DNA from 3 places in the Streptomyces sp. NPDC006925 genome. Region 2 is predicted to be linked to each of the others. Evidence: riboswitches for the same ligand, from Rfam matches in the RefSeq annotation. Region 2 holds a riboswitch; each other region holds the start of a gene.
The links. Region 2 has a riboswitch for thiamine pyrophosphate ahead of ACFYNS_RS19250 (thiamine ABC transporter substrate binding subunit). Riboswitches for the same ligand answer to the same signal wherever they lie in the genome.
Positions count from the first base shown of each region.

Region 1: it holds a riboswitch for thiamine pyrophosphate, as region 2 does, so the genes downstream of both, thiC (phosphomethylpyrimidine synthase ThiC) here and ACFYNS_RS19250 (thiamine ABC transporter substrate binding subunit) in region 2, are expected to answer to the same signal.
Region 3: it holds a riboswitch for thiamine pyrophosphate, as region 2 does, so the genes downstream of both, thiO (glycine oxidase ThiO) here and ACFYNS_RS19250 (thiamine ABC transporter substrate binding subunit) in region 2, are expected to answer to the same signal.

Region 1 covers NZ_JBIAGB010000010.1:99,325-109,248, forward strand. The annotation lists gene ACFYNS_RS16135 (cupin domain-containing protein) at 31-348, shown strand; gene ACFYNS_RS16140 (DUF5326 family protein) at 590-808, shown strand; gene ACFYNS_RS16145 (YibE/F family protein) at 1,177-2,787, opposite strand; TPP riboswitch at 2,859-2,994, shown strand; gene thiC (phosphomethylpyrimidine synthase ThiC) at 2,987-4,825, shown strand; gene ACFYNS_RS16155 (NUDIX hydrolase) at 5,062-5,565, shown strand; gene ACFYNS_RS16160 (pyridoxamine 5'-phosphate oxidase family protein) at 5,669-7,030, opposite strand; gene ACFYNS_RS16165 (globin domain-containing protein) at 7,143-8,582, opposite strand; gene ACFYNS_RS16170 (HAD-IB family phosphatase) at 8,794-9,504, opposite strand.
Region 2 covers NZ_JBIAGB010000013.1:119,410-129,333, forward strand. The annotation lists gene rpsB (30S ribosomal protein S2) at 435-1,364, shown strand; gene tsf (translation elongation factor Ts) at 1,512-2,348, shown strand; gene pyrH (UMP kinase) at 2,546-3,301, shown strand; gene frr (ribosome recycling factor) at 3,567-4,124, shown strand; gene ACFYNS_RS19235 (phosphatidate cytidylyltransferase) at 4,164-5,345, shown strand; partial or broken gene ACFYNS_RS19240 (VOC family protein) at 5,430-5,771, opposite strand; gene rlmN (23S rRNA (adenine(2503)-C(2))-methyltransferase RlmN) at 5,969-7,075, shown strand; TPP riboswitch at 7,127-7,243, shown strand; gene ACFYNS_RS19250 (thiamine ABC transporter substrate binding subunit) at 7,239-8,315, shown strand; gene ACFYNS_RS19255 (iron ABC transporter permease) at 8,453-9,924, shown strand, end outside.
Region 3 covers NZ_JBIAGB010000002.1:432,506-442,429, reverse strand. The annotation lists gene ACFYNS_RS04620 (hypothetical protein) at 119-529, opposite strand; gene ACFYNS_RS04615 (phytoene desaturase family protein) at 631-2,079, shown strand; gene ACFYNS_RS04610 (hypothetical protein) at 2,129-3,175, opposite strand; gene metF (methylenetetrahydrofolate reductase [NAD(P)H]) at 3,222-4,160, opposite strand; gene thiE (thiamine phosphate synthase) at 4,293-5,030, opposite strand; gene ACFYNS_RS04595 (Rv2175c family DNA-binding protein) at 5,130-5,504, opposite strand; gene ACFYNS_RS04590 (FAD-dependent oxidoreductase) at 5,538-6,815, opposite strand; TPP riboswitch at 6,927-7,040, shown strand; gene thiO (glycine oxidase ThiO) at 7,038-8,234, shown strand; gene thiS (sulfur carrier protein ThiS) at 8,231-8,449, shown strand; gene ACFYNS_RS04575 (thiazole synthase) at 8,456-9,253, shown strand; gene pknB (Stk1 family PASTA domain-containing Ser/Thr kinase) at 9,389-9,924, shown strand, end outside.

The DNA of each region.
Region 1 (9,924 bases), on a different contig from region 2:
CAGCCGCCAGGCCAGGGAGAGGGGACAGCGGTGAAGGCATTCCGGCTGGAGGAGCTGGAGGCGGAACGCGCCGTGAACGACGGTGCGTACCTCCGGTTCCTGCACGAGCGCAACATGTCGGCCGGCCTGTACGCGCTGGACGCGGGTGCCGCCGACCGGCAGCAGCCGCACGCCCAGGACGAGGTGTACTTCGTCGTCAGCGGTCGCGGCTCGATCACCGTCGGGGCCGAGACGACGCAGGTGGCGCGCGGCAGCGTGGTCTACGTACCGGCCGGGGTGACGCACAAGTTCCATCACATCTCGGAGGACCTGCGCGTCCTGGTGGTCTTCTCGCCCCCCGAGAGCTGAGCGGTCCCCGCGAGCGGGCCGAGCCGGTTCTGCGGGGGCCGAGCCGGTTCTGCGGGGGCCGAGCCGGTTGCGGGGCCGAGCCGGCTCCTGAGGACCGAGCCGGTTCTTCAGGGTCGCCTCAGGGTCGGATTCAGGGGAGGACAGGGGCCCGCAGCGGCCCATCGGCCCACCGTCCGCTCTAGCATCGAGGGCAGAGGGTGCGAAAAGCCCTCGCCAACTCTCAGAGACGGAGCAGACAGTCATGGACGCGAAAGGCACCCTTGCCGGCCTGCCGTGGTGGGTCACGTGGATCGTCATACCGGTGATCGCGCTGGTCGTCTTCGGCGGCCTGATCGCCAGCCTGGTGGGCTTCCTGATCGGCCTGCTGTTCAAGGTTCTGATCTTCGTCGCCCTGGTCGGCGGTGTCGTCTACCTCGTCCGCCACTTCAAGGGCGGCGGCTCCTCGGGCAGCGGCTGGTGAACCCCGCCCGCACCGGGCGCACACCGCGGTGGGCGGCGATGGCCCGCGGCGTCCCGCGGTGGGCCCACGGGAACGGCACCGCGGGAGCGGCGGAGCCGCCGCAGGGTCCGGACCCTGACCCGAGTCCGGGTCCGGGTCCGCGGTCGGAGCGGGGCGCGGACGCGGTACCGAGTCGGCACCCCGAACGCGGCCGCTTCGGCGCCGACACTCCGGCGGGCAACACCGCCCCGGCCGCCCCCCTTCGACCGGCCCTGCGGCTCCGGCCGGCTCCACGGCGGTCGGCAGCACCGCTCCGGTGAATGCCGGGGGGCGGCCCGAACGGCGGTACGACCCGCACCGGCAGTCCGGGCGCCGTCCCGCACCCCGGCTCACTTCGGCTTCCGCCGCCTCCCCCGGCCGCCGGTGACCCCGGCGCCGCGGGCCTGTGCGAGGCGGCCACCGGACGCGGGGGCGCCGGACGCGGGGGCGCCGGACACCGGATCGCCGGATGCCGGAGCGGGTACGCCCCGGGGCGTGTCCCCTACGGCACGATCGGCCGCTTCCGGCGCCTCGGGCCGCCTGCGGTCCGCCGAGACGACGAGCGCGGCCAGCAGCGTCGTGACCGGCACCGACGCGACGAGGCCGATGGAGCCGACCAGCGTACGGATGATCTCCTCGGCGACCACCTCGCTCGTGGCGACCATCGTCACGTCGCTGCGCGCGATCGAGAAGAGCAACAGCAGCGGCAGCGCCGCTCCCGCGTAGGCCAGCACCAGTGTGTTGACGACGGACGCGATGTGGTCGCGGCCGATCCGCATGGCGGCCCGGTAGATCCGGCGTCGACTGGCCCCGGGGTCGGCGTCCTTGAGTTCCCAGACGGCCGAGGTCTGGGTGACCGTCACGTCGTCGAGCACGCCGAGCGAGCCGATCAGCACCCCCGCCAGCAGCAGCCCCCGGATCTCGATACCGGGGTAGAGCCCGTGCACCAGACCGGTCTGGTCGTCGGTGTTGCCGGTCAGTCCGGCCCAGCCGATGAACAACGAGCCCAGCAGCCCGATCAGCAGCAGCGACACCAGGGTGCCCAGCACCGCGACCGAGGTGCGGGCGGACAGGCCGTGGCACAGATACAGCGTGGCCAGCATGATGGCGCTCCCGCCGACCACCGCGACCACCAGCGGATTGGAACCCTGCAGTATCGCGGGCAGGATGAACAGCGTCAGCACGGCGAAGCTGATGACCAGCCCCACCAGCGCCAGCACTCCGCGCAGCCGCCCCACGAGCACCACCACGAGCGCGAAGAGGCCGGCCAGCAGCACCATCGGCAGATCGCGGTCGGTGTCGACGACGCTGTACTGGAGATCGCGCGGCGCCTTCGCGGCGTAGGCGACGACGACGCCCTGCCCCACGGAGTAGCTGCGGGTGGCGTCGGGCGGGACGACCTCGGTGAAGGTGTGCCCTTTGTCCTTGCCCTCGGTGATCTCGACGGTGGCCTTCCGGCAAGGCCCGTGCGCCCCGCCCTCGTCGCCCTGCCCGGAGGAACCGCCGCCCGAGGAGCCGGGCGGCTGCCGGACGTTGGCCTTGCCGCAGTCCACCTCGGCCAGTTCCACGACCTTGGCGGTGAAGGTGGGCCGGTCGAAGCCGACTCCGGAGTGGTCGTGCTGGTGCCCCGGCACGCCGCCTGGCCACAGCACCACCAGCCCGGCCAGCACGGCCGCCGCGAAGGGCACCAGCACCGCCGCGATGACCTTCCGCAGATGGCGGGAGACCGGCTCGGCGGGCCCGTGACTGTGACTGTGACTGTGCCCGTGGCCGTGGCCCTGGCTTTGCCCGTGGCCCTGGCCGTGCCCGTGCCCGTGGCCCTGGCCGTGGCCTTGCCCGTGCCCGTGGCCGTGGCTTTGCCCGTGCCCACGGTGATGGGCGGGCGCATGGCCGGGTCCGGGGCCGTGCCCGTGGGCACGACCGGGTTCGGGTGCGGGGACGGCGGGGTCGGTGTGGGTCACCGCCCGATCATCGCAAGAACGGCCGGGCGGGGTGTTCAGTCCGGGCCGTGTGCCGTTAGCGTAGAGGCGCCTTTGCACATCGCGGGAGCTCCGAGCACGGGGCTGAGAGGGCGCTGACCTCCGTGGAAGGAACCACGGAACCGGCTGCGCCGACCGCCGAACCTGTTACCGGGTAATGCCGGCGTAGGGAGTGGGTCTCATGACCACGCAGGATGCACACGCGCGCGCCGAGAAGGCCGAGGAGGCCGGAACCGCCGAGAACGCCGAGAACGCAGCAGCGGCCCCGGCCGGCAAAGCGCTCGGCTCGCACAAGGGATATCTGCAGGGATCGCGCCCGGACATCCGGGTCCCCGTCCGACGGGTGCATCTCACCAACGGCAGGGACGTGACGCTCTACGACACGTCCGGGCCGTACACCGACCCCGAGATCGACACCGATGTGCGCCGCGGCCTGGCGCCGCTGCGCGAGAACTGGATCGTCCAGAGGGGGGACACCGAGGAGTACGCGGGCCGCGAACTGCGGCCCGAGGACGACGGCCTCAAGCACACCAGCCCGCGCGGCGGAGTCGTCCGCGGCGGCGCCGACGATCTGGCGGGGCTCGACGCGGTCTTCCCGGGCCGCCCGCGCCAGCCGCGCCGCGGCCGGAACGGCGCGGCCGTCACCCAGCTCGGCTACGCGAAGCGGGGCGAGATCACCGCGGAGATGGAGTACGTCGCCCTCCGCGAGAACCGCAGCCCCGAGTTCGTCCGGGACGAGATCGCCGCGGGGCGGGCCGTGCTGCCCGCCAACGTGAACCATCCGGAGACCGAGCCGATGATCATCGGGAAGAACTTCCTGGTGAAGGTGAACGCCAACATCGGCAACTCCGCCGTCACCTCCTCCATCGAGGAGGAGGTCGAGAAGATGACGTGGGCGACCCGGTGGGGCACCGACACCGTCATGGACCTCTCGACCGGCCGCAACATCCACACCACCCGCGAGTGGGTGCTGCGCAACTCCCCCGTTCCCATCGGCACGGTGCCGCTGTACCAGGCGCTGGAGAAGGTGGACGGCAAGGCGGAGGAGCTGTCCTGGGAGGTCTACAAGGACACTGTCCTCGAACAGTGCGAGCAGGGCGTCGACTACATGACGGTGCACGCCGGGGTGCTGCTGCGCTACGTCCCGCTGACGGCGCGCCGCAAGACCGGCATCGTCTCCCGCGGCGGCTCGATCATGGCCGCGTGGTGCCTGGCGCACCACCGGGAGAGCTTCCTGTACGAGCACTTCAGCGAGCTGTGCGAGATCCTGCGCTCCTACGACGTGACGTTCTCGCTGGGCGACGGGCTGCGGCCCGGGTCGATCGCGGACGCCAACGACGCGGCGCAGATGGCCGAGTTGGACACCCTGGGCGAGCTCAACCGGATCGCCAAGGCGCACGACGTGCAGACCATGATCGAGGGTCCGGGCCATGTGCCGATGCACAAGATCAAGGAGAACGTGGACCGCCAGCAGGAGGTCTGCGAGGAGGCCCCGTTCTACACGCTGGGTCCGCTGACGACGGACATCGCGCCCGCCTACGACCACATCACCAGCGGCATCGGCGCGGCGATGATCGGCTGGTGGGGCACCGCGATGCTCTGCTACGTCACTCCGAAGGAGCACCTGGGGCTGCCGGACAAGGACGACGTCAAGACGGGTGTGATCACCTACAAGATCGCCGCCCATGCCGCGGACGTGGCCAAGGGCCACCCGGGGGCGCAGGACTGGGACGACGCGCTCTCGGACGCCCGGTTCGAGTTCCGCTGGGAGGACCAGTTCAATCTGGCGCTCGACCCGGACACGGCCCGCTCGTTCCACGACGAGACGCTGCCGGCGGAACCGGCCAAGACCGCGCACTTCTGCTCCATGTGCGGCCCGAAGTTCTGCAGCATGAAGATCTCCCAGGAGATCCGCGAGCGGCACGGCGCGACGATGGAGGAGGTCGAGGCCGGGATGGCGGAGAAGTCCCGCGAGTTCGCCGAGGCGGGCAACCGGGTGTATCTGCCGATGGCCCCGTGAGACCCGTACTCCGGTAGAGCGGGGGCGGGAGCCGCGAGGGCGGTTCGTGGCTCCCCCCTCCTGCCACGAACCGCCCGGCTCGATGCGCGCGGCGGCGCGGACGACAAGAATAGTTGACTCAACGTCAGTGTCCAATCACTTATGGATACGGACCTATTGAGCGATGTTCTGACCTGACACGCACAGTGAGGGAAGCGGAGGGTTTGACGCGCGGCGATGCGGGCCAAATCTCCTGCATGTTCGTCGAACGCCCCGTGGTCAAGCGGACTGCCCGCGCCATCCTCCTCACCGCCGGGGAGGGTCCGGCGCCCACCGTGGAACTGATCCTCATCAAACGCACCAAGCCCGGCCAGGAGCCGTACTGGATCACACCGGGAGGCGGTGTCGAGCCCGGCGTGGACCGCACCGTGGAGGACGCCCTGCACCGTGAGGTGGCCGAGGAACTGGGCGCGGCGATCACCGATGCGGTGCCCGCCTTCGTGGACACGGTGAGTGACCCTGCGGAGACACCGGGTGGAGTGAAGGTACAGCACTTCTTCGTGTGCAGGCTCGTCTCGCTCGACCCGCGCCTACGGCACGGACCCGAAGTGGAGGAGCCGCAAGGAGAGTACGAGATCGTACGGCTCCCCTTCACCCCGGAGGCCCTGAACTCCGTGGAGGTCGTCCCGCCGAGACTGCGGGCCTATCTCGCCGCGAACATCGAGGGGATCCAGGCGCTGCTCGCGCCCGACCTCCGCTGACCTCCGCCGGAGGCCGCCCGGGCCCGCCGGGGCCGCGCGGACCCGCCAGGGCCCGGACCCGCCGGGCCGCCCGGACCCGCCGGGCGCCGCCCGCTTCCGCGCGCTAGCCGAACCAGCCCTGGAAGGGCGCGGGCTCCCGTGGCTCGCTCGGCTCCGCTTCCTGGCGGCCGCGCCGCTGCGCCTCCGCCAGTGCCCGCTCGGCCTCCAGCCGCCAGGCGGAGACGTCGCGGGCGTGCTCGGCGGACCCGGCGCTCCCCGAGCGCGCCGAGATGGCGGCCGAGACCGCTGAGGAGGCGGCCGGAACCGTCGCGGCGGCGGGCTGTCGCCGCCGGGGCAGCGGCGGGAGGGCGGCCGCCCGCGCGGCCTCGTCCTCCGGTGCGGCGGCGGGTTCGGTACCGGGCGGGCGGTCGTCCTCGGCTTCCCCGTCGCGCCCCGTGCGGGCCTCCGGCTGAGCTGCCGGTTCCCGGGTTGCGGTACGCGCCTGCACGGGGGCCGGTGCGGACGCCGGGGCCGGTGGTGCCTGCGGGGGCAGCGGGGCCGAACCGCCGGACGCCGGCACCGGTGGGGCGGCGGGTACGGCCGGGGCGGGGGCCGGAAGTTCCGACGCGGGCGGGGAGGCCGATACGGGTGAGGCCGTGGGAGTCGGCGGCGCGGGCGGGGAGGCCGATACGGATGAGGCGGTGGGAGTCGGCGGCGCCTCGGGCACCGCCGGGGACACCGGCCCAGGCGACGGGGGTCCCGCGGGGGCGGTCACCTCGCGATGACCCTCCCGGGCGTCCCGGGCGGCTCCGAAGAAGTCGCCGCCCTTGCGCTTGTAGTCGTCGGTGCCCCACTCGCGCGCCGGGCGACGCGTGGCCTTCTGGAGGTGGGGGATGTGCTTGGCGCAGTGTATGTACGCCTCCTCCACCTCGACCCGCACCCACAGCAGGGCCCGCCGACCGGGTATCGGGTCCTGTGGCAGATCCGGTACCGAGGGGCGCAGTTCCGCGTCGTCCAGCACCTGGGCGCGGCCGTTGATGTGCAGACCGATCCGGGCGCGGAGGAAGTCGACGAGGAGCAGGCCCACATGCGGGTTCTCCTCGATGTTGCCGAGGCTGGCGTGGACCCCGTTGCCGCGGTACTCCGGAAAGACCAGCGTCCGCTCGTCCAGCACGCGCAGGAACCCGGGCGGCCCGGCGCGGAAGCTGTTGTCGCACTCGCCGCGACTGTCGGACGTGGCGAGGAAGAACATCTCCTGCTGCTGGGTGAACTCCCGCATCCGCTCGTTGAGATGGTCGAGCACCTGGTCCTGGTAGAACCGCTCGGCGCGCTCCTGCGAACCGGTCCGCTGCTGCAGCGCGTGCTCCCCGTCGCTGCCGGGCAACCGCCGCGGCGGGCCGGGATGCTGGTCGGCCCCGGGGCCCCCACCCGCCGCGTGCCCCGCGGAACCGTCGCCGTATCCGTTCGCGTCACTCAACGCCGCCACTCGTCCCTTTCCTCGACCGGTCACCCGGATCGGCTGCCCCGCGGCCGGCCCCGGACCACCCGCCCCGGGTGACCGGCTCCCGGCAGCAGCCGCGATCCGAACACCCCACCACCTACGCCCCCTGTACGACCAGTTCGTCGAGGGAATCGTGCCGTATTCGGTGCGTCGGGATCCCGAGCCCGCGCAACGTCTCGACCCCGGTCCTGATCATTCCGGGCGGCCCGGAGAGGTAGCCGTCGTACGCGGGCCAGGGGCCGTATCTGCGTACCGCGTCCGGGAGCTCGCCCGCGAGCGCCTCGGCGGCCGAGGCCGCGCCCGCCGCGACGACGGGGCGCACCGACAGCCACCGGTGGCGGTCCTGGAGGCGCAGCATCGTCTCCAGGTCGTAGAGGTCGTGGTCGGTGCGGGCTCCGTAGAAGACCTCGACCGGGCGCGCCCTTCCCCGGCTGATCACGTCCTCGACCAGCGCCTTGATGGGCGCGATACCGGTCCCGCCGCCCAGGCAGAGCAGCCCGCTGTCGGCCTCGTGGTCGACGAGCATCGAGCCCGCGGGCGGGCCGAGCCGCAGCACGTCGCCGGGGCGGGCGCGCTGCACCAGCGCCGTGGAGACCCACCCGGCGGGCACGGACTTCACGTGGAAGGTCAGCAGGCCGTCGGGGCGGGGCGCGGACGCGAACGAGTAGTGCCGCCACACCCGGGGCCACCAGGGCGTCTCCAAGCTGGTGTACTGCCCGGCGCGGAACGGGTACGGCTGGTCGGGACGCACCGTGATCACGGCGATCTCCGAGGTGCGCAGCTCGTGCGAGACGATCTCCGCGTCCCACCAGGCGGGCGCCCGGCGCTCGTCCTCGGCCGCCGCGTCGATCATCGTCTGGGAGATCGCGGTGTAGGCGCGCACCCAGGCCGCCTCGGTGCGCGGGCCCCAGGTGTCGGGTGCGTAGCGCGCGATCGCGGCCATCAGGCACTCGCCGACTGCCGGGTAGTGGGCGGGCAGGGTGCCGTACTTGCGGTGGCCCCGGCCCAGCCCGGCGAGGTAGTCGCCGAGCAGCTTGCCGTCGTCGAAGAGGCGTACGGCGGTCAGCAGCGCGCGGAAGAGCCGGTCGCGCTGGCCGTCCATGGCGGCCGGGAACATCTCGCGCAGGTGCGGGTACTGGACGAACAGCAGCGCGTAGAAGTAGGCGGTCGCCGAGTCGGCGGAACGTTCCAGCTCCGCCATGGAGGCCCCGATCAGTTCGGAGTCGCCTAGCTGGTCGCCCGCGGGCTCCGCGGACGCTGCGGGAGCCGTCCGCCCGCCGGCGGCCGCCGGGGCCGCCGAGGCCGCCGAGGCCGCCGCCAGCGGTTCGGGAGCCGCCTCCGGCTCGTGCGCGTGTTCGGGTTCCGGTTCGTGTTCCGGTTCCGGTGCGGCCGTCCCCGCGGTCTGCTGGGACGGTACCGCGTCAGGTGCGCCTGGCGCGGGGCGCTCCGCGGGTGCGGCATCGGACGCCGGGGTGAACCATCCCCGTCCGCCGCTGCCACCGGCGGACGCACCGTCGCTGCCCGACATGGTGGTCATGCTCGCCTCGCCTCGTACCTCTTCCGGACGTTCTGTGCACATCCGTGTTCCGAAAGTTCCGGTGAACCGCCCCCTGCGAACACCGTGCTCAGAACGCTTTGCACTCCTTACCGCACGATGCGGGAGGGACCCGACCATACCGTGAAGCCTTCACGCCACAACCCCCGTTCGCGGTTCCCGCGAATTCCGCCATTCGGAACCCGTGCGGGAATTACCGTGCCGCGGAGACGAGCCCGTGGGCCTCCCGGAGATCACTTCCGGTGTAGTGGTGGGAGGCGAGCGAGCGGACGTGGTGATCGGCGTTCACCGCCACGGAGACCGGCACTGCGGCGAACAGCTCCGCGTCGGAGAGGGAGTCCCCGTACGCCACGCAGTCCGCCAGCCGGAGCCCGAATTGGGCGCAGAGCTCCTCCGCGATCTTCACCTTCGACGAGGGCGAAAGAATCCCGGCCGGATCGAGGGGACGCGCCGGATACTTCGTACTTCCGTTCGGAATTGCGCGCGGAACCTCCGGCCACCGCGAACCGTGGGTAACCTCGGCCCCCCAATCCTGTAGTCTCCGCACAAAGAAATCCGGCGAGAGGGAAATCACGGCGCACCGCTCGCCCTCCGCCCTGAGTCCGGCCCACACCTCCGGGATGCCCGTCAGCCACGGCGCGGCCGAGAAGGCGGCGGACACGATCTCGTCGTTGAGTGCCGACCACAGCGCACACGCCCGGAGGGCGAACTCCGGCGGTGTCAGTTTCCGTTCCGCAAAAGCCCGTTCGAGCTCCCGGATCTCGACGTCGACCCCGAGCTGCCGGGATATCTCCACCGAGGCCGCCGAACCGTACAGCAGGGTGCCGTCCAGGTCGAAGAGATGGAGCCGGGAGCGGCGTTCTCCCGGCGTCGGTCGCGGATTCGGATGCTGAGCCGGATGCATACCGGCGATCGTACGGGCGGCGGGCGACCGGGGTCCCGGGCCGGGGCACGGACGCCGGAGGCCGGTGGAGACCGCTGCCGGGCGCGGGTGCGGGCGGACGCCGGACGCCGGTAAGGTCCGCTGCCGGGCGCGGGTGCGGGCGGACGCCGGACGCCGGTAAGGTCCGCTGCCGGGCGCGGGTGCGGGTGCGGGACGCCGGGGCGCGGGCGCCGGGGCGCGGGCGCCGGGGCGCGGGCGCCGGACACGGGACCGTACACGGGACCGCGGGCGCGGGACGCCGGACACGGGACGCCGGGCGCAGGTCTGCTGCCGACCCCGCAGCCGGCCCGGGCGCCGCGCTGTCGCGGGCATCGGGACGCCGCCGGCACGGACGCCGACCACCCCCGGGCAACGCGTACGCCGCGCGGCGCCGCGTACTCG
Region 2 (9,924 bases):
GCTCCGTCACCCGGACGAGGGGGATCCGGGCTGCACCGGAGATGAGGGGATCCGGGCGGCTCGGGAGCGGCTGCGAAGCCGTTCCGCGCTCGTCACCCGTGCGGGGGGTCTGTCTGCGCCGGCGGCAGTCCGGTTCCCCCGGTTCCGTGCCCCGCGCCCCACCGCGGGGCCCTGGTGCCAGGCGCCCGCGCTACGGCCCCCCGACCCCGGCGGGCGCGGGGCCCCTTCGCGGTCCCGTACACTGCTGATGCGGCCCGGGCGACCGGGCTGACTTCGCACGCCCCGCCACCCTCACCCGGTGGCCGCGCATCTCGGTCCCAGGAACGGTCCCGGTCTCCGCACCGGAACCCTCCGGGCGGCGCGTCGGGGGCGTCAGGCAAGCGGGGGCGTCCGGCCTCCGCTGACGACAACCGAGTACACCAAGGAGAACGGCCATGGCCGTCGTCACGATGCGGGAGCTGCTGGAGAGCGGCGTCCACTTCGGGCACCAGACCCGCCGCTGGAACCCGAAGATGAAGCGCTTCATCTTCACCGAGCGCAATGGCATCTACATCATCGACCTGCTCCAGTCGCTGTCGTACATCGACCGCGCCTACGAGTTCGTCAAGGAGACCGTCGCCCACGGCGGCTCCATCATGTTCGTCGGCACCAAGAAGCAGGCCCAGGAGGCCATCGCCGAGCAGGCCACCCGCGTGGGCATGCCCTACGTGAACCAGCGCTGGCTCGGCGGCATGCTCACCAACTTCTCGACGGTCTACAAGCGGCTGCAGCGCCTCAAGGAGCTGGAGCAGATCGACTTCGAGGACGTGGCCGCATCCGGCCTCACCAAGAAGGAGCTGCTGGTCCTCTCCCGCGAGAAGGCCAAGCTGGAGAAGACCCTCGGTGGTATCCGCGAGATGCAGAAGGTGCCCAGCGCCGTCTGGATCGTGGACACCAAGAAGGAGCACATCGCCGTCGGCGAGGCGCGCAAGCTCAACATCCCGGTGGTGGCGATCCTCGACACCAACTGCGACCCCGACGAGGTCGACTACAAGATCCCGGGTAACGACGACGCGATCCGCTCCGTCACGCTGCTGACCCGCGTGATCGCCGACGCCGTGGCCGAGGGCCTCATCGCCCGTTCGTCCGGCGGCTCCGGCGAGGGCAAGGGCGAGAAGGCCGCCGGTGAGCCGCTGGCCGAGTGGGAGCGTGACCTTCTCGAGGGCGAGAAGGCCGCCGAGAAGCCCGCCGCCGAGGCTGAGCCCGCCGAGGCCGAGAAGCCCGCCGAGACCGAGGCGCAGCCCGCCGCCGAGGGCGCCGAGGGTGCCGAGGCCGAGGTCGCCGAGGGCGAGCAGGCGGCGACTCCCGCCGAGCAGCAGGGCTGACCCACGGGCCACGTGGAGCACGTGGGCCCACAGGTGCGCGGTGGGACGGCGGGGGCCGGGTGCCCCCGCCGTCCAGCCGTGAGCTGAGCCGGTCCCGTGTGACTCCGAACCAACCTCACCGACTTTCCGAGAAGAGATTCACAGACCATGGCGAACTACACCGCCGCCGACGTCAAGAAGCTCCGGGAGCTCACCGGCGCCGGCATGATGGACTGCAAGAAGGCGCTGGACGAGGCCGAGGGCAACGTCGACAAGGCCGTCGAGGTCCTGCGCGTCAAGGGCCAGAAGGGCGTGGCCAAGCGCGAGAGCCGCACCGCCGAGAACGGCGCGGTCATCACCCGCATCGCCGCCGACAGCGCCACCGGTGTGCTGGTCGAGCTCAAGTGCGAGACGGACTTCGTCGCCAAGGGTGAGAAGTTCCTCGCCGCCGCCGAGGCCATCGCCGCGCACATCGAGGCCACCTCCCCGGCCGACATCGACGCGCTGCTCGCCTCCGAGATCGAGTCCGGCAAGACCGTGCAGGCGTACGTCGACGAGGCCAACGCCGGCCTCGGCGAGAAGATCGTGCTGGACCGCTTCGCGCAGTTCTCCGGCGCCTTCGTCGGCTCCTACCTGCACCGCACCAGCCCGGACCTGCCTCCGCAGGTCGGCGTGCTGGTCGAGCTGGACGCCGCGAACGAGGAGATCGCCAAGGATGTCGCGCAGCACATCGCCGCCTTCGCCCCGGCGTACCTGACCCGCGAGGACATCCCGGAGGAGACGGTCGCCAACGAGCGCCGTATCGCCGAGGAGACCGCCCGCGAGGAGGGTAAGCCCGAGGCCGCTCTGCCGAAGATCATCGAGGGCCGGGTCAACGGCTTCTTCAAGGAGAACACCCTCCTGGACCAGCCCTTCGCCAAGGACAACAAGAAGTCCGTGCAGAAGGTCCTGGACGAGGCCGGTGTCTCGCTGAAGCGCTTCGCCCGCTTCCGCGTCGGCGCCTGAGGACCCCGTTACCGACGCGCCCCGCAGGCCGGTTCTGCTCGCTCGGGGGTGGAGCACACCGGGTAGCGCGCACGGAACCGGCACGGGCCCGATAAGGTCGGGCACAGGGCAGTTGTGACGAGGAGGCCATTGCCGCAGAGGGAACCGCGAGGATCCGACGGCAATGGCCTCTTTCGTATGTGCACGAGGAGATCTCCATGAGCAGCAATGACACCGACAACGACAGCGACGGCCGGCGGCGCTTCCTGCTGAAGCTCTCCGGCGAGGCGTTCGCCGGTGGCGGCGGACTCGGTGTCGATCCCGACGTCGTGCACAAGATGGCCCGGGAGATCGCCTCGGTCGTCCAGGACGGGGCCGAGATGGCCGTCGTCATCGGCGGCGGCAACTTCTTCCGGGGCGCCGAGCTCCAGCAGCGCGGCATGGACCGCGCGCGCTCGGACTACATGGGCATGCTCGGCACCGTGATGAACTGCCTGGCACTCCAGGACTTCCTGGAGAAGGAGGGCATCGACTCGCGGGTGCAGACCGCCATCACGATGGGGCAGGTCGCCGAGCCCTACATCCCGCTCCGCGCCATCCGCCACCTGGAGAAGGGCCGCGTCGTCATCTTCGGCGCCGGTATGGGGATGCCCTATTTCTCCACCGACACCACGGCCGCCCAGCGTGCTCTGGAGATCAACGCCGAGGTGATGCTCATGGGCAAGAACGGTGTGGACGGCGTCTACGACGCCGACCCGGCGCGCAACCCCGCGGCGGTGAAGTTCGACGCGCTCGAGTACGGCGAGGTCATCACCCGCGATCTCAAGGTCGCCGACATGACCGCGATCACGCTCTGCAGGGACAACAAGCTGCCGATCCTCGTCTTCGAGCTGCTGGCCGAAGGCAATATCGGCCGCGCCGTCAAGGGTGAGAAGATCGGCACCCTGGTCAGCAACCAGGGCACCCGGCCCTGACCGGCCCCCACTCCGGCTTCGGACCCGGCACCGGCCCGGTCGGCGGATCCGCGGATGCGGCCGGACACCCGGGTACCGGTCGGGTGGCGTCGGCGGCAACACCGTCACGCCGGAACGGCACGGTACGGGGATGGACAACAGCCTGCCGGTCGGACACCGTGCAGGCAGCAGGGCATCGCGGGGGCCGGGGCGGCCCGCGGGGCGGCCGTCAGCTCACAGCCCCGGATGAAGCAGTCAGGCTCATTCATCGAACCAGGAGCACGTGGTGATCGAAGAGACCCTCCTCGAAGCCGAGGAAAAGATGGAGAAGGCGGTCGTCGTCGCCAAGGAGGACTTCGCCGCTATCCGCACCGGCCGTGCGCACCCGGCGATGTTCAACAAGATCGTGGCCGAGTACTACGGCACGATGACGCCGATCAACCAGCTCGCGTCGTTCTCCGTACCGGAGCCCCGGATGGCGGTGGTCACCCCGTTCGACAAGAGCTCGCTGCGCAACATCGAACAGGCCATCCGCGACTCGGATCTGGGCGTCAACCCGTCGAACGACGGCCATATCATCCGGGTGACGTTCCCCGAGCTGACCGAGGAACGCCGCCGGGAGTACATCAAGGTCGCCAAGGCCAAGGGCGAGGACGCCAAGATCTCCATCCGGAGCATCCGGCGCAAGGCCAAGGAAGCCATGGACAAGGCCATCAAGGACGGCGAGGTCGGTGAGGACGAGGGCCGCAGGGGCGAGAAGGAACTCGACGACACCACCTCCAAGTACGTCGCACAGGTGGACGAGCTGCTCAAGCACAAGGAGTCCGAGCTGCTCGAGGTCTGAGCCCACCGTCCCAAGGTCCGAGGTCGAAGGCTGCTATCTGTGAACGACTCATCCTGGGGAGCACCGCAACCGGACGCGGGCTACTGGGGCCCTCCCGAGCAGGGCTCCGCCGCTCCCGCGGCGATGCCCCGCCCGGGCGATGGTCCGGTGTCCGCCCACGACGTGAGCGTCCCCGTGCACGATGTGGGCGGCGAGGCGTCGCAGACTCGGCGTATGCCCATTGCACCCGACCCCGGGAGCCCCGGTGACGCCGGAGACGGCCGTACCGGCCGGCGCGGCCCCGATGACCCCCGACCCACGGATCCCGCCAATCCCTCCGGCGGTGCGCGGCACGGCCAGGACGGGCCGGAACCGCCGCACACCCCACGGCAGCCCGAAGCGCCCGCAGCTGCGGAGGGGGGCAGGAAGCGCGCCGGGCGGGACCTGCCCGCGGCGATAGGGGTCGGTCTGGGCCTCGGCGCCGTCATTCTGGCTGCACTGTTCTTCTACAAGCCGGCCTTCCTCGGCGTCATCGTGCTGGCGGTCGTCGTCGGGCTCTGGGAACTGACCTCCCGGCTGCGGGAGCGCAAGGAGATCCAGGTCCCGCTGGTGCCGCTGGCGCTCGGCGGTGCGGCCATGACGGTCGCCGGCTATCTGCGGGGCGCGGAGGGCGCCTGGATCGCCATGGCGCTCACGGCGCTGGCCGTGCTGGCCTGGCGCATGACGCAGCCTGCGGCCGACTACCTGCGGGATGTGACGGCGGCCCTCTTCGCCGCTTTCTACGTGCCCTTCCTCGCCACCTTCGTCGCCCTGATGCTGGCGGCGGACGACGGACCCTGGCGGGTGCTCACGTTCCTGATCCTCACCGTGGTCAGCGACACCGGCGCCTACGCGGTGGGCTGGCGGTTCGGGCGGCACAAGCTGGCCCCCCGGATCAGTCCCGGCAAGACGCGGGAGGGACTGGTCGGCGCGGTGGCCTTCGCCATGGCGGCGGGTGCCCTGTGCACGCAGTTCCTGATCGACGACGGGCGCTGGTGGCAGGGCCTGCTGCTGGGCCTCGCGGTCGCGGTCAGCGCCACCCTGGGCGATCTGGGCGAGTCGATGATGAAGCGCGACCTGGGCATCAAGGACATGGGAACCCTGCTGCCCGGGCACGGCGGCATCATGGACCGGCTCGACTCGCTGCTCCCGACCGCGCCGGTGGTCTGGCTGCTGCTGGTGGTCTTCGTCGGCGCGGGCTGAGACCGCCCCGGCCCGGGAGGTCCCGCGAGCGTCCGCACTCGCGGGACGTGGAGCACAGGTGTCACACCGGAGAATGCGGAACCCGTTGACCCCCGGGTCGGCGAGGTCCGTCCGGGGACGTCGCCCTGGCCCACGTCGGCGGGCAGTCGCGCCGAGTTCCCGGAGGCGCGCGGTCAGGTCCGCCCGGCGGGCGGCAGAGCCGGTGGCGAGATCACGTGCACCCGGTTCTTCCCCGTCCTGGCTTCGGGGACGCGCAGGACGTCCACGCAGAGGGCGACGGGGCAGGGGTGACTGAAGCCGGGGGTCGACGTCGGCCACCTCCGGACCGTCATCCGCCACGGACCAGCCGAGCGCCTCCGCCCAGAAGCGGCCGAGCGCCGAGTTGTCCCGGGCCTTCATCGCAATCTGCACCAGCCGCGTCGCCATGCGCTGACCCAGGCCGGTCCTGTCCGGGGTCCTCGGCCTCTTCTCCCGACCGCCCGGCCTCCACCACCTCCGCACCCCGGGGGCGGCTCTCGGGCCGGGTGGTGCCGACCGGCGACGCCGGCCGACGACCGGGGGCGGCCGGCCCCTGCCCCGCTGACCAGCGGCACGCCAAGATGATCTGCGACACTGGTACGGCTATGCCTGCACCCGGAGAACTCACGTTCGTCGCCCCGCGCGGCGCCAAGAAGCCGCCCCGCCACCTTGCCGACCTCGCTCCCGAGGAGCGCCGTGCGGCGGTCGTGGAGCTCGGCGAGAAGCCCTTCCGCGCCAAGCAGCTCTCGCAGCACTACTTCTCGCGGCTGGCGCACGACCCGCAGCAGTGGACCGACATCCCGGCCGCTGCCCGCGAGAAGCTGGCGTCCGGGCTGTTGCCCGACCTGATGAGTGTGGTGCGGCACATCAGCTGCGACGACGACGCCACGCGCAAGACGCTGTGGCGGCTGCACGACGGGACGCTCGTGGAGTCCGTCCTGATGCGGTACCCGGACCGGGTCACCATGTGCATCAGCTCGCAGGCCGGCTGCGGGATGAACTGTCCGTTCTGCGCCACGGGCCAGGCCGGTCTGGACCGGAACCTGAGCACCGCGGAGATCGTCCACCAGATCGTCGACGGGATGCGCGCCCTGCGGGACGGCGAGGTGCCCGGCGGGCCGGCGCGGCTGTCGAACATCGTCTTCATGGGGATGGGCGAGCCGCTGGCCAACTACAAGCGGGTGGTCGGTGCCATCCGGCGGCTGACCGACCCCGAGCCGGACGGCCTCGGGCTGTCCCAGCGCGGCATCACCGTCTCCACGGTCGGTCTCGTGCCCGCGATGCTGCGCTTCGCCGACGAGGGTTTCAAATGCCGGCTGGCGCTCTCCCTGCACGCGCCCGACGACGAACTGCGGGACACCCTGGTGCCGGTCAACACCCGGTGGAAGGTGCGAGAGGTGCTCGACGCCGCCTGGGAGTACGCGGCCAGGTCCGGGCGCCGGGTCTCCATCGAGTACGCGTTGATCAAGGACATCAATGACCAGGCGTGGCGTGCCGATCTGCTGGGCCGGCTACTCAAGGGCAAGCGGGTGCACGTCAATCTCATCCCGCTCAACCCGACGCCCGGCTCCAAGTGGACGGCCTCCCGTCCCGAGGACGAGGCCGCGTTCGTGCGGACGCTGGAGTCGCACGGTGTACCCGTGACCGTACGGGACACCCGGGGTCAGGAGATCGACGGTGCGTGCGGCCAGCTCGCGGCAACCGAACGCTGACGCCTGACTGGTAGTGTTCGAACGGGCCGCCCGGTGCGGCCCGCACAACCGAACAGCCGACAGGGGAGCGCTCACAGCGCTGAGAGTGCGGCCGTACGCCCCGTATGTGTCGCAGACCCTCGAACCTCGCCCGGGTCATGCCGGGTAGGAAGTCGATGCACTGATGAAAAAGCACGCACGGCGGGCTGCCGCCGTAACCACCGCTGTCCTCACCCTCGCAGTTCTGGCCACCGCATGCGGCGGCTCGGACGACAGCGCGGACTCCAAGACGGTCACTCTCGTCACCCACGACTCGTTCGCCGTCTCGAAGTCCGTGCTGAAGGACTTCGAGAAGCGCAGCGGCTACAAGGTCGAGGTGCTGCGCGGCGGCGACGCGGGTGCCGCCGTGAACCAGGCCGTGCTCAACAAGGGCAACCCGCAGGGCGACGTCTTCTTCGGCGTCGACAACACGCTGCTCTCCCGCCCGCTGGACAAGGGCGTCTTCGCCCCCTACGAGGCCGAGGGCCTGGCGAAGGTGCCCGAGCGGCTGCAGGCGGACTCGGAGAAGCACCGGGTCACCCCGGTGGACACCGGCGACGTGTGCGTCAACTACGACCGCCGGTGGTTCGCCGACAAGAAGCTCGACCCGCCGCGTACCCTGCAGGACCTGGCGAAGCCCCGCTACAAGGACCTGCTGGTGACCGAGGACGCCGCCAACTCCTCTCCCGGCCTGGCGTTCCTGCTGGCGAGCGTCGCCGAGTTCGGCGAGGACGGCTGGCAGGACTACTGGAAGAAGCTGCGCGCCAACGGGGCCGAGGTCGCCGGGAGCTGGGAGCAGGCCTACAACGACCGCTTCAGCGGCTCCCGCGAGGGCAAGGGCAAGGGCGACAAGCCGCTGGTCGTCTCCTACGCCTCCAGCCCGCCCGCCGAGGTCATGGGCGAGAAGAACCCGCCCGAGCAGGCACCGACGGGCGTGGCCAAGGGGACCTGCTTCCGGCAGACCGAGTACGCCGGGCTGCTCCGCGGCGCGAAGAACACCGAGGGCGGGCAGGCGCTGCTGGACTTCCTGCTCAGCAAGCGGTTCCAGGAGGACCTGCCGCTGAAGATGTTCGTCAACCCGGTCCGCGAGGACGCCCGGCTGCCGGAGCTGTTCACCAAGTACGGCGAGACCGTGGACGACCCCGCCACCGTCGCCCCGCGGAAGATCGCGGAACACCGCGAGCAGTGGATCAAGACGTGGACGTCGCTCGCCGTGAAGTAGCCGCCCGCGACGCCGCGGCCCGGGCCCTCCCGGACTCTCCGGAGGGGCCGGTGACTCCCGGCGCCCCGGACGGCCCCACCGCGCGACCGTCCGCCGCCGCGAACCGCGGCGGCGGCACCGGCGTGCGGCTCGCACTGATGGCCGTCCCGGCGGCGTTCTTCGCGCTCTTCTTCGGCTACCCGGTGGCCGCGATCGTCTTCCGGGGGCTGCACGAGGGCGGCAGCTGGCAGTCCGGCCGGATCGTCCAGGTGCTCGGCGATCCCGACATCCTCCGGGTGCTCTGGTTCACGCTGTGGCAGGCCGGGGTCTCCACCGTGCTCACTCTCGCGCTGGCCCTTCCCGGCGCCTACGTGTTCGCGCGGTTCGACTTTCCGGGCAAGCGGCTGCTGCGCGCCGTGGTGACGGTGCCGTTCGTGCTGCCGACAGTCGTCGTCGGCTCCGCCTTCCTCGCGCTGGCCGGGCGTGGGGGAGCACTGGACGTCTGGTTCGGGGTACGGCTGGACACCAGCGTGTGGGCGATCCTGCTCGCGCACGTTTTCTTCAACTACGCGGTTGTCGTGCGCACCGTCGGCAGCCTGTGGTCGCAGCTCGACCCGCGCCAGGAGGAGGCCGCACGCGTTTTGGGCGCCGGCCGGTTCACCGCCTGGCGGCGGGTCACCCTGCCCGCGCTGGCGCCGTCCGTGGCGGCCGCCGCGCTGATCGTCTTCCTGTTCACCTTCACCAGCTTCGGCGTCATCCAGGTCCTGGGCGGGCCGCGATACGCCACGCTGGAGGTCGAGATCTACCGGCAGACCGCCACCCTGCTGGACCTGCCGACCGCCGCCGTGCTGACGCTCACCCAACTCGCCGCCGTCGCCGCCCTGCTGGCCGTGCACGCCTGGGCGCTGCGCAAGCGCGAGAGCGCGCTCAGCCTCGTACCCGCGGAGCACACCGCCCGCCGTCCGGCAAGGCCCGGACAGTGGACGACGGTGGGCACCGTGCTGGGCGTGATGCTCGTGCTGACGGTCGTCCCGCTGCTCGTGCTGGTCCAGCGGGCACTCGACGGACCCGACGGATACGGCCTCGGCTTCTTCCGCGCGCTGGGCGCCCACTCCGACAGCGCGACCTTCGTCGTCGCGCCCGTCGAGGCCATCGGCAACTCACTGGCCTACGCCGCCGTGGCGACGGCCATCGCCCTGGTGGTGGGCGGGCTGGCCGCCGCCGCCCTCACCCGGCGGGCCGGTCGGCTGGTGCGGGGCTTCGACGCGCTGCTGATGCTCCCGCTGGGCACCTCCGCCGTCACCGTCGGCTTCGGCTTCCTCGTCGCGCTGGACGAGCCGCCGCTGGATCTGCGGTCGAGCTGGATCCTGGTGCCGCTGGCCCAGGCACTGGTCGGCGTGCCGTTCGTCATCCGCACCATGCTGCCGGTGCTGCGTGCCGTGGACGTGCGGCTGCGCGAGACCGCGGCCGTGCTGGGCGCCTCCCCGCTGCGGGCCTGGCGGGAGGTCGACTTCCCGCTGGTGCGCCGCGCGCTCCTGGTAGCCGCCGGGTTCGCCTTCACCGTCTCGCTGGGCGAGTTCGGCGCGACCGTGTTCATCGCCCGGCCCGACGCGCCCACCCTGCCGGTCGC
Region 3 (9,924 bases), on a different contig from region 2:
ATCAGGGAAAGCAGTGACCAGCGCATCCAGGACTTCCAGCAGGTCACCTGACCTTGATCGAGTCCGGTGAAGCCCTTAGCGAGCTGGAAGGTCTCCTCGATCCGTCACCTGCGGGAGATCACTTCCACCAGCGTGCCGAGTGAGACGGAGCCCGGAGACCAGCAGCGGAAGTAGGACACCTCGCCGGTGGGCGGCGCGCGACGAGCACGCTCGTCCCCGCCACGTTCTCGTTCTCGTCGGGGGTGTCGTCGGGGCGGACGTCGAGCCAGGCCCAGTCGTATTCGCAGGTGCCCTTCGTGCCGTGTCCGGTCTGCCGACGCATCCGCTGCTCGGGCCGCACCTTGTTGATCAGTTTGGGGGCCTCCCACCGGCGGCCGGCCCCGTCGGTGACCTGGTACGTACCAGCGACGCCGACCGTGTAGCCGAGCCCCAGCGCCCTTGTGCCCCGGCGTAGACCGCGGCCGCAGTACACCTCGTCGCCGGCGAACCAGCGGGCGTGGATCCCGATCGAGAGCGCACCGGCGACCATGGACAGTTCGGAGTTCCGCTTCAGGAGCTACTCGCTTGGCGGTGGCTCTACCAGCGCACCCCGGGTGGGCGGTGACGTGTGGCTCGATAGGGTCGGTGGACATGGCACGGGTTGTGGTGGTCGGGGCGGGGATGGGCGGCATGGCGGCGGCGGCCAGACTGGCCGTCGCGGGACACGAGGTCGTGGTGCACGAGCGCACCGGGACCTATGGAGGCGCCGTGCGGCAGTACGCGCGCGACGGCTTCGCGTTCGACACCGGCCCGGGGCTGCTGCAGCTTCCGGCCGTCTACCGCGACCTGTTCGTCAAGACTGGCCGGGAGCGGCTGGAGGACGTGGTGGAGCTGGTCCAGGTTCCCGTCACCGCCCGCCACGTGTTCGCCGACGGGAGCGCCGTCACGCTGCCGGATGCCTCCCGGGGCAAGGTGATGGCCGCGCTGGACGGGGCGCTGGGCGAGGGCGCGGGCGAACGCTGGTCCGCGGTGCTGACCCGGGCGCGCACCGCATGGGAGGCCACCCGGCGGCCGCTGCTGGAGGAGCCGCTGCGCGCCGAGCCCTCCTCGCGGGACCTGCTCGCTGCGGACGGCGCCTATCCCGCGCAAGGCCCGAAGGGCCTGCTGCGCCTCTCCCGGGCGCTGCGCGGACGGGGGAGCGCCGGGCCGACGCTGGCCGAGGTCGCCCGCGACGAGCTGCGCGACCCCCGGCTGGCGGCGATGCTGTGCGGCTCCGTCTGGACGCAGGGCCTGGACCCGGCGACGGCACCCGCGAGCGCCGCCGCCCTCGCCTACGTCGAGGACACCTTCGGCACCTGGTACGTGCGCGGCGGTCTGCGGGCGCTGGCCGACGCGCTGCACGCGCGCTGCCGGGCCCGCGGGGTGGCCTTCCACTTCGACAGCCCGGTGGCGGGAGTGCGGGAGAAGGACGGGCGGGCGGCGGGTGTCGAACTTGCCGACGGCTCGGCGGTGGACGCGGAGGTGGTGGTCGCGAGCGGCGGACCGGCCGCACCCGGCGGGCAGGGAGGCGCGGACCGGGGGATGTCCCGGATCACCGTGCTGCTCGCGCTGCGCGGTGCCCGTCCCGCCGGTACCCCGCACCGCACGCTGGTGCACCGCGCGGAGGCTCCCGGACAGCCGCTGACCGTGCTGCGGCCGGACGATCCGGCGCTGCGCCCGGACGACTCGCACGAGACCGCCGTGCTCACGCTGCCGGTGCCCGGTGGCCTTCCGGCGGAGGCGGCGGAGCCGCTCGCCGAGAGCCTGCTGGCGGCGACGGACGCGGCGGGTCTGGGGCTGCGGGAGCGGGTGCTGTGGCGCGAGGTGCGCACCCCCGCCGACGTCGAGGCGGAGACCGGGGCCCCCGGCGGCCGGGTGCCGCCGCCGGGACTGTCCGGCGGCGGTGGGGCCTTTCTGTACCCCGCCAACACGACGGGGCTGCAGGGGCTCCACGCGGCGGGCGGCTGGTCCCATCCGGGCGGCGGACTGCCCGCCGCGGGGATGACGGGCGCCATGGTGGCCGGGCTGGTGCAGGACCCGGAGTGGCGCGGCTCGGTCTGAGCAGGCGGCCCGGGCCCGGTGCGGATCGTCGCCGTGGCGCGGCCGGGGCTCAGTACGGGCCGCTGCCGTAGTAGTCCTGCGGATACTGCGGGGCCTGCTGCGGATACGGCTGGGGCTGCTGGGCGGCGGCGTCGTCGGCGTACGGGTCGTAACCGTAGGGCTGCGGCTCCGCCGGGGGCAGTGGTGCGCCGCCCTCGCGCTGCTGGGGGACCCAGACCCCGCCCGGCGGTGTCTCGGGCACCTGGGGCTGGTAGGGCTGCTGCGGATAGCCGTATCCGTCGCCGCCGTACTGGCCGCCGTAGCCCCCGTAGGGGTCCTGGTACTGCTGGTAGCCGGCCTGGTCCTGGTATCCGGAGTGGTCCGCCTGGTCCTGGTATCCGGAGTGGTCCGCCGGGTCCTGGTATCCGGAGGGGTCCGGGTATCCGGCGACCCCGCCGACCGGGGTGTGGCCCTGGTAGCCGGCGTACTGCTCGTATCCGCCGTACTGCCCGTGCCCGCCGTCCCCGTGGGCGGGAGGCTGGTCGGAGACCGGCGCGAAGACCGAGGTCTCCTCCTCGTAGCCGCCGTAGCCCCCGTAACCGCCGTAGGGGCCGTAGGTGTCGTGGCCCGGGTAGCCGTAGCCGGTTCCCTGGCTGCCCGGATCGCCGTCCGCGCCGCCCCAGCCTTCGGGCTCCTGGTGGCCGTACCCCTGCTGGCCGTAGTCGTCGACCGGATCGGGCACCGGGGCGATGCCCGCGGCCGGGGTGTCGGCGGGGTCGTGGGTGCGCAGGTCGGAGACCTCCAGCGAGGCCGTGTCCGGACCGGGGGACGCGCCGCCGCGGCGGCGCCGGCTGGAGCCGGGGCCACCGCCGAGTGCCCACCCGGCGGTGAACCCGCTCCGTACCGAGAGCGTGACGAAGGTCTGGCCGACGGCGAAGGCCGCGATGCCGAGGCCGATCACGACGACCGACGGCAGCGCCGTCCCCGCCACCACGCCGAGGAAGCCGGTGAAGGCCAGCAACCGCCAGCGCAGCCGGGCCTTGTACTGGAGCAGTGCCTCGCCCAGCAGCCACAGCGCAACGATGCCGAACGCGATATAGAGGACCGTCCAGCCCATCTACGCCCCTCTTCCGCTCCCGCCGCCCCTTGGGCGGCCCCGTGGCTCAAGCCTTGCGAAGGCCCAGGGTAGCCCTCTCCCGGAGACCGAGATTCTGGTGGATCTCCAGCGTCGCCGTGGAGTGGTTGAGCGTGATGAAGTGCAGCCCCGGAACCCCCTCGGCGAGCAGCCTCGCACACAAGTCCGTGGCGTACTCGATCCCGACCGAGCGTACCGCCGCCGGATCGTCCTGGACCGCGTGCAGCCGCTCGATCATCCCGGCCGGCAGCGTGGCGTTGCTCAGCTGCGCGAACCGCTCGATCTGCTGCACGCTCGTGACCGGCATGATCTCCGGGATGATCGGCGTACTGCAGCCCGCGGCGGCGACCCTGTCCCGCAGCCGGAGATAGTCCTCCGCCTGGAAGAACATCTGGGTGATCGCGTAGTCGGCGCCGGCATTGCACTTGTTCACGAAATGCCGGATGTCGCTGTCCCAGTCGGCCGAGCGCGGGTGCATCTCGGGGAAGGCCGCGACACCGACGCAGAAGTCGCCGGACTCCTTGATCAGTTCGACGAGTTCGGAGGCGTAGTCGATCCCCTCGGGGTGCTTGACCCACTCGCCCAGCGGATCGCCGGGCGGATCGCCGCGCAGTGCGAGCACGTTGCGGATGCCCGCGTCGGCGTACTGCCCGATGACGTTGCGCAGTTCCGCCCGCGAGTGGCTGACCGCCGTGAGGTGTGCGACGGGGGTCAGCGTGGTCTCGTTGGCGATGCGCTCGGTGTTGCGGACCGTGCCCTCACGTGAGGAACCGCCCGCGCCGTAGGTGACGGACACGAAGGTCGGGGACGCCGCCTCGATGCGTCGCAGCGCGTCCCACAGCGTCCGCTCCCCTTTCGCGGTCTTCGGCGCGAAGAACTCGAAGGAGAAGGACTGCTCTCCGCTCGCGAGCAGATCACGCACGGTCGGCGGACGGTCTGTCCTGGGAGCTGAGATACCGATGGCCATATCTGCAGGCTAGCGGCCTGGCCTGCAGAGCGGCTCGACACCGGGGTGTTACGGGCGGATCTGTCCGTTTCCCGGATGGCCGAGGTCCACCTGTTGGACAGTCCCGCCCCCCGTGCTAAGCGGCCGGTGCGGTCACGGCGCCGGTGGACGGGCATCCGCGGCAGCCGCCTCCCGCAGCCGCGCGGCCAGCGAGGCGGCCGCTGCCCCGGGATCATCGGCCTCGGTGAGCGCGCGGACCACCACCACCCTGCGGGCCCCGGCGTCCAGCACTTGGTCGAGATTGCCCGCATCGATGCCGCCGATGGCGAACCACGGCCGAGACGTCGGATCTGCGGCGGTACGGGCGGCGGTGTGACGGACGAGATCCAGCCCCGGTGCGGGACGGCCCGGCTTGGTGGGGGTCGGCCAGCACGGACCGGTGCAGAAGTAGTCGACGCCCGGCTCGACCAGCGCCGCGTCCGCCTCGGCGGGGCTGTGCGTGGAGCGGCCGATCAGCACCTCGTCGCCGAGCAGGGCGCGGGCCGCGGGGACCGGCAGATCGCCCTGGCCGAGATGGAGCACCTCGGAGGCGGCGGCGTGGGCCACGTCCGCGCGGTCGTTCACGGCCAGCAGGGTCCCGTGCCGGCGGCAGGCCTCGGCGAACACGTCGAGCTGCGCCAGTTCCTCGGCCGCCTCCAGCCGCTTGTCCCGGAGCTGGACGATGTCCACACCGCCCGCCAGGACGGCGTCCAGGAACGCGGGCAGGTCGCCCTGCGCCGTGCGCGCGTCGGTGCACAGGTAGAGCCGTGCCTCCGCGAGCCGCTCACGGGCGGGAGCGGGCCGCGGGGACGCCGCGGACGGGGTGGTGGTGCTGCGGGACATGCGGGACATGGCGGTGTGCGGTTCCCCCCGGGAGGGGGTGCGCGGACCCCGGGAGGTCCACGCACCCGGTGCTGTCGGTGTGCTGGTGCGCCGCCGCGGGCGGCGGGGTCAGACGGCGAGTGCCTGCGCCCGGCGCTTGACCTCGGTGCCCCGGTTCTCCCGCAGCGCCGTCACCGGCGAGCCGGGCAGCGACTCGTCCTCGGTGAACAGCCATTCGAGCATCTCTTCGTCGCTGAATCCGTCGTCCCGCAGCAGGGTGATGGTGCCCGCCAGGCCCTTCACGATCCGGCCCTCGCCGACGAAGGCGGCCGGAACCTGCAGCACCCGGTTCCCGGACTCCGCCTCCCGCCGCACCGCGAGCAATTGGCCTTCCTTCACGAGCTGCCGCACCCGGGTCACCTCGACGCCGAGCATGTCGGCGACGTCGGGGAGGGCGAGCCAGGCGGGGACGAGCGCGTCGGTCTTTGCGTCAATCTCGGTCACGGGTTCCAGACTGCCATCCGAAACCGGCGGTCACTACCGCGCGGCCTTCTTCAGGGCCACGGCCGCGTCGCCCAGCACGGCCCGGTCCACGGCTGTGCCCTGCTGAATCAGCTTCCGGCCCTGCGCGAGATCGCGCGGACGGCCGACGGCCAGCAGCGCGGTCGGCCGCTCGCCACGCAGCCAGCACACGCTCCAGGCGGGGTCCCGCGGCGAGCCGCGCCACACCAGCTCGTCGCCGGGAGCGTGGTGGCCGACGTACTGCACGAAGCGGCCGAACTGCTCGGACCAGAAGTAGGGCACCGGATCGTAGGCGACGCTCTCCGGCTCGCCGTCGGCGTGCCCCTCGGCGAGCAGGTTCGCCGCGACCGTACGGGGGCCCTGGAGCGCGTTGTCCCAGTGGTGGATCAGCAGCCGCTCGCCGTAGCGGGCCGAGGGGAAGGAGGCGCAGTCCCCCACCGCGTAGCAGTCGGGGGCCGAGCTGCGCAGCCGCGCGTCGGCCAGCACGGAGCCGTCGGACCCGAGCGCCACCCCGGAGCCGGCCAGCCATCCCGTGGCGGGCCGGGCCCCGATCCCGACCAGGACCGCGTCCGCCGGCAGCCGCGCCCCGTCGGCGAGCAGTACCGCGCCGCGTTCGACCGCCGCGACGGCCGCGCCGGTGCGCAGTGTCGCCCCGGCCTCCGCGTACCAGTCCCGCATCGGCGCGGAGACCTCGGCCGGCAGGGCGCCCGGCAGCGGTGCGGCGGCGGTCTCCACCACGGTGACCTCGCAGCCCCACTCACGGGCGACCGTCGCGAACTCCGCGCCGATCCACCCTGCGCCGACCACCACGACCCTGCCGCGGGAGGCCAGCACCGGCCGCAGCCGCCGCGCGTCGTCCAGGGTGCGCAGCACATGGACGCCGGGCACGCCCTCGCTCCCGGGCAGGGTGCGAGGCTCGGCGCCGGTGGCCAGCACCAGCCGGTCGTAGTGGACCGGGCCCGCGTCGGTGACCAGCAGCCGCTCGCCGGGGCGCAGCCCGGTGGCGGTCCGGCCCAGTTCCAGCTCGATCCCCAGCGCCGCGAAGTCGATGTCGAAGAGCGGCACCTCCGCCTCCTCGCCCCTGCCGAGCAGCACGGCCTTGGACAGCGGGGGCCGGTCGTAGGGCGGGTGCGGTTCGGCCCCGAGGAGCCGCACGGAGCCGGGCCAGCCCTGTTCGCGGAGCTGCACGGCGGTCTGCACGCCCGCCATACCGGTGCCCACGATCACGACTCGCTGCTGTTTCTGACTGTCGCTCACATCGCTCACTGTAAGCCGGTCGGCTCCCGGAGCCATCGGCCACCGGACGGAGACGGCGTCCGGTCGCGGTCGTAGGGCCGCCCGCCGCGGGGCTCCGGCGGGCCTTACCGGCGCCGCGCGCACCGCAGTAGGGTGGGGCGCGGTAGTCACGACATACGCGGGAGCCCGGACGCACCGGGCTGAGAGGGAGGCTGCGGCGGCCTCCGACCGTCCGAACCTGATCCGGGTCATTCCGGCGAAGGGAGCAGCAGCAGCGCCATGCGCGGCACAGGAACCGGTACCCACGCGGCGAGCCCCGACGTGCTCGTCCTCGGCGGCGGCCTGATCGGCCTGGTGACGGCCTGGCGGGCCGCGAAGCGCGGCCTGGCGGTCACCGTGGCCGACCCCGAACCCGGCGGCGGCGCCGCACAGGTGGCGGCGGGCATGCTGGCAGCCGTCACCGAACTGCACTACGGCGAGGAGACCCTGCTGGACCTCAACCTCGCCTCGGCGGCGCGCTACCCGGAGTTCGTCGCCGAACTGGAGGACGCCTCCGGCCTGGACACCGGCTACCGGGCCTGCGGCACCCTCGCGGTCGCGCTCGACTCCGACGACCGCGCCCACCTGCGCGAGCTGCACACGCTCCAGCAGCGGTGCGGGCTGGAGTCGCAGTGGCTGACCGGCCGCGAGTGCCGCCGCCTGGAGCCGATGCTGGCGCCCTCGGTGCGCGGCGGAACCCGGGTGGACGGCGACCACCAGATCGACCCCCGGCGACTGGCCGCGGCGCTGCTGCGCGCCTGCGAGCGCGCGGGAGTCGCCTTCCGGTGCTCCCGCGCGGTGCGGCTCCTGCACCACCGGGACCGCGCCGCAGGGGCGGCGCTTGCGGACGGCACCGAGCTGCGCGCGGAGCAGACGGTGCTCGCGCTGGGCGCCCGCAGCGGCAGCCTGGAGGGCCTGCCCCCGTCGGTGGCGCCCCCGGTGCGCCCGGTGAAGGGGCAGGTGCTGCGGCTGCGGATGCCCGGCGGTACGGCCGGCCCCTTCCTCTCCCGCACGGTCCGCGCGGTGGTCCGCGGCGGCGCGCTCTACCTGGTGCCGCGTGCGGACGGCGAGCTGGTGGTCGGCGCCACCAGTGAGGAACTGGGCTGGGACACCACCGTCACCGCGGGCGGCGTCTACGAGCTGCTGCGCGACGCGCACGAACTGGTGCCCGGCGTCACCGAACTGCCACTGGCCGAGACCCGCGCCGGACTGCGCCCCGGCTCCCCCGACAACGCACCGCTGCTGGGGCCCACCGCGCTGCCCGGACTCCACCTGGCCACCGGCCACTACCGGCACGGCGTCCTGCTCACCCCCGTCACCGGCGACGTGCTCGCCGAACTGCTGGCCACGGGCGAGCTGCCCGCACCGGCCCGGCCCTTCGCACCGCAGCGCTTCGCCTCCGCAGACTCCCGCGCGACCCAGGAGCAGCCCGTATGACCTCCACCCCGACGACGACCGTCTCGGTCAACGGCGAGCCCCGCCGGGTGACCGCGGGTCTCACCCTCGACCGGCTCGTGGCCGATTTCACCGCCGCGCCGAGCGGGGTGGCCGCGGCGCTCAACGAGGACGTGGTCCCCCGGGGCCGCTGGGCTCAGACCCCGCTCGGCGAGGGCGACCGCGTCGAGATCCTCACCGCAGTCCAAGGAGGCTGAGCCGCCATGGCCGACGATCCGCTGACCATCGGCGACACCGCCTTCACCTCCCGGCTGATCATGGGCACCGGAGGCGCGCCCAGCCTGGACGTCCTGGAACGGTCGCTGCTGGCCTCCGGCACCGAGCTGACGACGGTCGCGATGCGGCGCCTGGACCCCTCGGTGGGCGGCTCCGTGCTGTCGGTGCTGAACAGGCACGGCATCCGCGTGCTGCCGAACACCGCCGGGTGCTACACCGCGGGTGAGGCGGTGCTCACCGCACGGCTCGCGCGGGAGGCGCTGGGCACCGACTGGGTGAAGCTGGAGGTCATCGCCGACGAGCGCACCCTGCTGCCGGACCCGGTCGAGCTGCTGGAGGCCGCCGAGACGCTGGTGGACGACGGCTTCACGGTGCTGCCGTACACCAACGACGACCCGGTGCTGGCGCGGAAGCTGGAGGAGGCGGGCTGCGCGGCGATCATGCCGCTCGGCTCCCCCATCGGGTCCGGACTGGGCATCCGCAACCCGCACAACTTCCGGCTCATCACCGAGCGCGCGGGCGTGCCGGTGATCCTGGACGCGGGAGCCGGTACGGCCTCGGACGCGGCGCTGGCCATGGAGCTGGGGTGCGCCGCGGTGATGCTCGCCTCGGCGGTGACCCGGGCCCAGGAGCCGGTGCTGATGGCGGAGGGCATGCGGCACGCGGTCGAGGCGGGGCGGCTCGCCTTCCGCGCGGGCCGCATCCCGCGCCGCCACTTCGCCGAGGCGTCGTCGCCCACCGAGGGCGTCGCGGCGCTGGACCCGGAGCGCCCGGCCTTCGGCTGAGGGCCCGCTGCCGCCCCGGCGGCGCCGCCCCATCCCTCGGTCGGGCACCACGGAGTGTCACCGTTCGGCCCCAGAACAGCGGCAACCCGCAACCGCGCGGCCCCGCCGCCGCACCGCCCTCGTAAACTCGGCGCAATGGACACCACCCTCCAGGACCCGTCGCCTGCCTCCGGACGAGGAGACCCGTTGGTCGGGCAGGTGCTCGACGGCCGGTACCGCGTCGACGCGCGGGTAGCCATCGGCGGCATGGCGACCGTCTACCGCGCGGTGGACACCCGCCTGGACCGGGTGCTGGCCCTGAAGGTGATGCACACCTCCCTCTCCGCGGACGAGACGTTCGTGACCCGCTTCATCAGGGAGGCCAAGTCCGCGGCCCGGCTGGCGCACGCCAACGTGGTCGGGGTCTTCGACCAGGGCACCGACGGCACCTACGTCTATCTGGCGATGGAGTACGTGGAGGGCTGCACGCTCCGTGACGTGCTGCGGGACCGCGGCGCCCTGCGCCCCCGGGCGGCACTCGACGTCCTGGAGCCGGTCCTGGCGGCGCTGGGAGCGGCGCACCGGGCCGGTCTCGTGCACCGGGACGTGAAGCCGGAGAACGTGCTGATAGGGGACGACGGCCGGGTGAAGGTCGCCGACTTCGGCCTGGTGCGGGCGGTGGACAGCCAGAC